Regions from separate parts of the Arthrobacter sp. GCM10027362 genome, predicted to be linked through region 3. Evidence: riboswitches for the same ligand, from Rfam matches in the RefSeq annotation. Region 3 holds a riboswitch; each other region holds the start of a gene.

Region 1 (2,254 bases), on a different contig from region 3:
GGCCACCTTGACGTCCTCGAGCAGGTCATTGACCGGGGTGCCGAGCCAGTCCGCTACCCGCTCGGAGGACCCGGCAATCGTCAGGCCGATCAGCTTGACGATCGCCGGGCGGGCGTTGGAGGGGTGCAGGTCCTCCGTGCCGTCATCCCAGCGGATCATATAAGGCACCTGCGGATCGGCGATCAGGCCCTTGATGCCGATCTGCTGCCAGGTCAGTTCCTGCCCGTCCGGGAACTTGCGGTTGCCCGGGACGGCGCTGCGACCGAGCCGCTTTTCGAAGGGCTTGAGGTCATCGACCTCCACGCACCAGCCCATCCAGCCGCCGCCGGCCTCGGAGCGTGCCCGCACCGCCTGCCCGAAGGGCGCCTTGTCCGACGCGGGGTGGTCCAGCACCTCCACGACCTCGAGGTAGTGCCGGTCCGTCAGCGGGAAAATGGTATTGCGGGTGCCGAAGCGGGGGTGTACGCCGCCCTTGACGGCCTCAATGCCCAGGACCTTTGAAATCCGTTCGGTCGTGGCGGCGAGGCCATCGGGTTCGGCAGCATAGGAGACATGATCGAAGCGCATGGCTTCATCTTGGCATTTTGTGATCCACCTCTCGACTTAGGCCAGCCTAAGTGCGAACGGGGGCCGGTTCCGCCCGCGATTCGGCCCCCATGGTTCACACGTCGTCACATTAGTTGTTCCTAACTTGCCGCTGGGGCCGGCCATGGGCGAACCTGTATGCAGGTCATGAGTGCCAGCGCCAAGCCCCGGCTTGCTGGCCGGCAACCCTCCAACCGCGGTGGGGTGCCCCGGGTGAAGACCTGGCCTGTTGCCAAGAGGCGGCAGGCAAGCGCGGGTCGCACCCGTAGGCAGGCCGGTAGTACCGGCGTCCTGTCCGGTGGACCCCGAGTTGAGGGAGATGTCCAATGTCCAATGATTGGTCTTTCGAAACCCGCCAGATCCACGTCGGCCAGGAGCCGGATGCCGCCACCGGCGCCCGGGCCCTGCCCATCTACCAGACGACGTCGTTCGTCTTCCCCAGCGCCGAGAGCGCGGCCAGCCGCTTCGCGCTGCAGGAACTGGCCCCGATCTACACCCGGATCGGCAATCCCACGCAGGAAGCCGTGGAAACACGCATCGCCAACCTCGAAGGTGGCGCCGGCGCGCTGCTGCTGTCCTCCGGACAGGCGGCGGCCACCTATGCCATCCTCAACCTGGCCGAGGCCGGGGACCACATCGTGGCCAGCCCCAGCCTGTACGGCGGCACCTACAACCTGCTGAAGAACACCCTGACCAGGTTCGGCATCCAGGTGACCTTCGTGGCGGATCCGGACGACCTGGCGCAGTGGCGCGCGGCCGTGAAGCCGAACACCAAGGCGTTCTTCGGCGAGGTGGTCTCCAACCCGCGCCAGGACGTGCTGGACATCGAGGGGGTCAGCGCCGCCGCGCACGAGGCCGGCGTGCCGCTGATCGTGGACAACACGCTTGCCACCCCGTACCTGATCCGCCCGATCGAGTGGGGCGCGGATATCGTGGTGCACTCGGCCACCAAATACCTCGGCGGCCACGGCACCGCAATCGGCGGCGTGATCGTGGATGCGGGCAAGTTCGACTTCGGCGCGGACCCGGCGAAGTTCCCGGGCTTCAACACCCCGGACGAGAGCTACAATGGCCTGGTCTTCGCCCGCGACCTTGGGGTGGGCGGCGCGCTGGGGGCCAACCTGGCCTACATCCTCAAGGCCCGCGTCCAGCTGCTGCGGGACCTGGGCTCCGCCATCTCCCCGTTCAACGCCTTCCTGATCGCCCAGGGCCTCGAGACCCTGAGCCTGCGGGTTCAGCGCCACGTGGAGAATGCGCAGAAGGTCGCCGAGTTCCTCGAAGCACACGACGACGTCGTTTCGGTGGCGTACGTGGGCCTGCCCTCGAGCCCCTGGTACGAGCGGGGACGCAAGTACGGGCCGAAGGGCACCGGTTCCGTCGTCGCGTTCGAAATCGCCGGCGGCGTGGAGGCGGGCAAGCAGTTCGTGGACGGGCTGGAGCTGCATTCGCATGTGGCCAACCTCGGCGACGTGCGCTCGCTGGCCATCCACCCGGCCTCGACCACGCACGCCCAGCTCTCGCCCGCGGAGCAGGTGGCCGCCGGCGTCACGCCGGGCCTGGTCCGGCTGGCCGTGGGCATAGAACACATCGACGACATTATCGCGGACCTGGAAGCCGGCTTCCGGTCCGCCAAGTCCGCATAGCCAGAGAGCGGGAGATGATTTGACCA
Region 2 (2,254 bases), on a different contig from region 3:
CCGTGCTCGGCGGACAGATACGCGGCGACCAGGCCGGCGTCGTAACCGGCCACCGAAAAATTCACGATGCCTGCGGTGCCGGGGGAGTCTTCGGGGAAAATGCGGTGCACGCTGACCCCGGGCAGGGACCCAAGGCCGGTCATCAGATAGCTGTGCAGCGCTCCCTCATGCCGCTGCCACGCCGCTGGATCCAGGTCCGCGAGCACCTCGGCTGCTTTGGCCAGCGCCGCCACCCCCATCAGGTTGGGCGAACCTGCCTCGTGGCGGGCGGGCCCGGTGGCCCAGCTTGCGGTCTCCAGCCGGACCCGGCGCACCGCGCCACCGCCTGCCAGGTACGGTCTTCCGGCGTCCAGCCAGTCGCCGCGGCCGATGAGGGCGCCGGCGCCGAAGGGCGCGTAGAGCTTGCTGCCCGAAAGCGCCAGGTAATCGATGTCGTCCGCCGCCATCCCGATCCGGCGGTGCGCGGCCAGCTGGGCCGCGTCCACCACGATCCGGGCCCCGTAGCGGTGTGCCAGCCGGGCCGCCTCGGCCACCGGAAAGAGCTCTCCGGTGACATGCGAGGCACCGGTAACCGCCAGCAGCGCTGTCCGCCCTTCCGCCAATTCGGCTTCGAGGGCAGCGAGGGTCTCCGCGAGGGTGGACCGGACGCTGAGGCTGCGGTGGGGGAGGCGTTGCCAGGGCAGCAGGTTCGCGTGGTGCTCGATATCCAGGTACAGCACCTCGCCCCCCGATCCCCGGCCGGGCAGGCAGCCGGCGAGCAGGTTCAGCGCGTCCGTGGCGTTCCGGGTGAAGATGACCTCGTCATCCTCCCGGCCGCCCACAAAGCCGCGCAGCGTACGGCGTGCCTTCTCGTAGACGGCGGTGGAGACTTGGGCGGTGTAGCCGGCTCCGCGGTGCACGCTGGCGCAGTAGGGCAGCAGGTCCTGCAGGTGGCCGGCCACGTCGGTCAGGGCCGGGGCCGAGGCCGCGTAATCCAGGTTCGCGAACCGGACCCGGCGGCCGCCGAGCAGCGGCACGGCCAGACCGCCCCCGACCACCTCCAGCAGGGGAACAGCCGCGGTGCGGAAGCCGGCGGGCAGGACGGATGACAAAATGCTCGTGCTCATGGAACCTCGTGGCTGAGGGAGTCGCCGGCAGTACCGGCAAATCCGCGCTTGCCGCGCCGGGCAGGCGCGGCCAGGTCGTCACCCGGGGCACCCCGCCGCGGCGGGAGGGTTGCCGGCCAGCAAACCGGGGTTTTGCGCTGGCACTCGTGACCTGTGCTCAGCCTAGCTGCATCCCGGCCGCAACGCGCGGATGTTACGTAATGGGCGGGAACCGCAACGGGGCGCCACGCTACAGCGCGGCGCCCGCCGGCCGCTGGCCGCGCAGCTCCGGATTGAGCAGGTGCAGCACCTCCTCGTGCAGCAGGCCGTTGGTCGCCAGTGCGTTGCCGCCGAAGGGGCCCTCCTCGCCTTCGAGGGAGGTAAACCGGCCGCCGGCCTCGGACACGATCGGCACCAGGGCGGCCATGTCGTAAAGATTCAGCTCCGGCTCGCAGGCAATATCCACGGCACCTTCGGCCACCAGGCAGTAGGACCAGAAGTCACCGTAGGCGCGGGTCCGCCATACGGACTCGGTCAGCGCCAGGAACTCGTCCAGGTTCCCGCGTTCCTTCCAGCCGGTCAGGCTGGAATAGGACAGCGAGGCATCGGCCAGGCCTGACACCTTGGAGACACTCAGCCGGGTGGCTGCCGAAAGCGAACGTCCGGTGTAGGCGCCGGCACCCCTGGCCGCCCACCAACGCCGGCCCAGCGCCGGGGCGCTGACCACGCCGACCACGGGCTTGCCGTCGTCGATCAGGGCAATCAACGTGGCCCAAACGGGGACGCCGCGGACGAAGTTCTTGGTGCCGTCGATCGGGTCGATCACCCACCGGCGCGGGCCCTGGCCGCTGCTGCCGAACTCCTCGCCAAGCACTGCATCCCGTGGCCGCGCCCGCGAGAGCTGGCCCCGGATCGCTTCTTCGGCGGCCCGGTCAGCATCCGTGACCGGGGTCAGGTCCGGCTTGGTATCGACCTGCAGGTCCAGGGCCTTGAAGCGGGACATGGTCTGGGCGTCCACGGCGTCCGCCATCACATGGGCCAGGCGGAGGTCGTCGGTATAGTTGTGCGGTTCCACGGTCATGGGTCCAAGCGTAGTGCCCGAGGGTCCCAAACCGAGCCTGCGAGGTTAGGGAGGGCACGGAGCGCTAGCCGCCGAGGGATGGGAGGCG
Region 3 (2,254 bases):
CCGGGATGATCGGCATGGTCACCCCGGCGGCGCGGGCCGCCGCGACCAGGCGCACGTAGTGCTCCGGGTCGAAGTACACCTGGGTGATGGCAAAATCGGCGCCGGAACGCTCCTTGGACACCAGCACCTCGACGTCGTGCTGGAACGAGGGTGACTCCGGATGCCGGTTCGGGTACGCGGCCACGCCCACCGCCAGCCGGCCGCCGGCCAGCGTGGCGCCGTGGCCGGCCTCGACCTGGCGGATCAGTTCCACCAGGTAGCGGGCAAAGGGCAGCTCGCCGCGGAACGCTTCCGGATCCCGGGGCAGGTCCCCGCGCATGGCCAGCACGCCCCGGACCCCCAGCCCCACAATCTGGCGCACCAGCAGGTCCAGGCTTGCCCGGGTCTCCCCCACGCAGGTCAGGTGGGCCAGCGGGCGCAGCCGGGTATTGCGCACCAGGTGCTCGATCAGCCGGATCGAGGCCCGGCGCCGGGCCGGCGTCCCGCTGTAGGTCACGGACACATAGTCCGGGTTGGTGGCCTCGAGTTCGGCAATGGCGCGCAGCACCGGCGCCTCGGCCTCCGGGCCGGCCGGCGGATACAGCTCATAGGACAACGACGGTGGTGCCGCCGCCCGTGGTGTCAAGGTCATTTCCACTCCTCGGTTCGTCCGAGGGAGTGCACCAGCGGGTGGCCCGGGAACCAACGGGATTCCCGGGCCGCGGCACAAGGCTCGGGGTGGGTCCGCTGGTGCGTCTCCATCGGTTCTGGCAGTAGCACCGTTCCGGCCTGTCCCTCCGGCGGAGGGGCAGGCGGATGGTTGCTGCGGCGTCAACAAGCCAGATCTCTCGGCCGCTCTTGATGGTTGGTGGGACCACCCTAAGGCCACGGCGGCAGCGGGCGGCAAATACCGGCGGAACCTGGCCGCAACATGACGATTTCTGCCGACTGCGTCGTCATGAAGCGGGCCGGACAGGTCATATGACGCCCCGCTTCCCCAAAACACATATTCGGGCCGTTCCCGGACGCATTCATTCACATTTCCGCGCCCTGGCGCACGGTGTCCCAGACTGTATAGCCAGGTCATGAGCGTCAGCAGAGGACCAAAGGACCGGATGCCCCGGCTTGCTGACCGGCAACCCTCCTCCGCGGCGGGGTGCCCCGGGTGAAGACCAGGCCGCCGGCGGACCCGCCGGCGGCAAGCGCGGGCGCCACCGCCGTTCCGAGGAATGCCTCCGGACAATGCCGTGGGCCCTGATTCGTAAGGAGCCGTACCGATGAGCAATTCGTGGTCGTTTGAAACCCGCCAGATCCACGCAGGACAGCCCGCCGACGCCGCCACCGGGGCCCGGGCACTGCCCATCTACCAGACCAGCTCGTTCGTCTTCCCCAGCGCCGAAAGCGCGGCGAACCGCTTTGCCCTCGCCGAACTGGCCCCCATCTATACGCGCATCGGCAACCCCACCCAGGAAGCGGTGGAAACCCGCATCGCCAGCCTGGAGGGGGGCCTCGCTGCCCTGCTGCTGTCCTCGGGACAGGCCGCGGAAACCTTCGCGGTCCTGAACATCGCCGAGGCCGGCGACCATATTGTGGCCAGCCCGAGCCTGTACGGCGGCACGTTCAACCTTTTCGCCCACACGCTCGGAAAATTCGGCATCGAGGTCACGTTCGTCGCGGATCCGGACAACCTGGACGACTGGCGCCGCGCGGTCCGGCCCAACACCAAGCTGTTCTTCGGCGAAGTGGTGGCCAACCCCCGGCAGGATGTGCTGGACCTGGAGGGCGTCAGCGCCGTGGCCCACGAAGCGGGAGTGCCGCTGATCGTGGACAACACCCTGGCCACCCCATACCTGATCCGCCCGCTGGAATGGGGCGCCGACGTCGTCGTGCATTCGGCCACCAAGTACCTGGGCGGCCACGGCAACGCCATCGCCGGCGTGATTGTCGACGGCGGCACCTTCGACTATACGAAGGACCCCGCCAGGTTCCCCGGGTTCAACACCCCCGACCCCACCTACAACGGGCTCGTTTACGGCCGCGACCTGGGCGAGGGCGGGGCGCTGGGCGCCAACCTGTCCTACATCCTCAAGGCCCGGGTCCAGCTGCTGCGCGACCTCGGTGCGGCGGCGGCACCGTTCAACGCCTTCCTGGTCGCCCAGGGCCTGGAGACCCTCAGCCTGCGGATGGAGCGGCATGTCGCCAACGCCCGGGCCGTCGCCGAGTGGCTCGAGTGCCACGACGACGTCGAATCGGTGGCCTACGCCGGCCTGCCCTC

The links. A riboswitch is a leader RNA that binds a small molecule or an ion and turns the genes downstream of it on or off. The one in region 3 is predicted to bind S-adenosylmethionine.
Region 1: another riboswitch for S-adenosylmethionine. It lies ahead of ACFQ36_RS13625 (bifunctional o-acetylhomoserine/o-acetylserine sulfhydrylase); the one in region 3 lies ahead of ACFQ36_RS19350 (bifunctional o-acetylhomoserine/o-acetylserine sulfhydrylase).
Region 2: another riboswitch for S-adenosylmethionine. It lies ahead of ACFQ36_RS03930 (aminotransferase class V-fold PLP-dependent enzyme); the one in region 3 lies ahead of ACFQ36_RS19350 (bifunctional o-acetylhomoserine/o-acetylserine sulfhydrylase).

What each region holds. Positions count from the first base shown of each region.
Region 1 is NZ_JBHTML010000093.1:5,357-7,610, reverse strand. Features, by position in the region: gene ACFQ36_RS13630 (VOC family protein) at 1-567, opposite strand, end outside; SAM riboswitch class IV at 729-844, shown strand; gene ACFQ36_RS13625 (bifunctional o-acetylhomoserine/o-acetylserine sulfhydrylase) at 912-2,228, shown strand; gene ACFQ36_RS13620 (homoserine O-acetyltransferase) at 2,248-2,254, shown strand, end outside.
Region 2 is NZ_JBHTML010000012.1:10,956-13,209, forward strand. Features, by position in the region: gene ACFQ36_RS03930 (aminotransferase class V-fold PLP-dependent enzyme) at 1-1,106, opposite strand, end outside; SAM riboswitch class IV at 1,146-1,258, opposite strand; gene hisN (histidinol-phosphatase) at 1,336-2,166, opposite strand.
Region 3 is NZ_JBHTML010000199.1:3,605-5,858, reverse strand. Features, by position in the region: gene ACFQ36_RS19355 (methylenetetrahydrofolate reductase) at 1-631, opposite strand, end outside; SAM riboswitch class I at 735-847, opposite strand; SAM riboswitch class IV at 1,061-1,190, shown strand; gene ACFQ36_RS19350 (bifunctional o-acetylhomoserine/o-acetylserine sulfhydrylase) at 1,257-2,254, shown strand, end outside.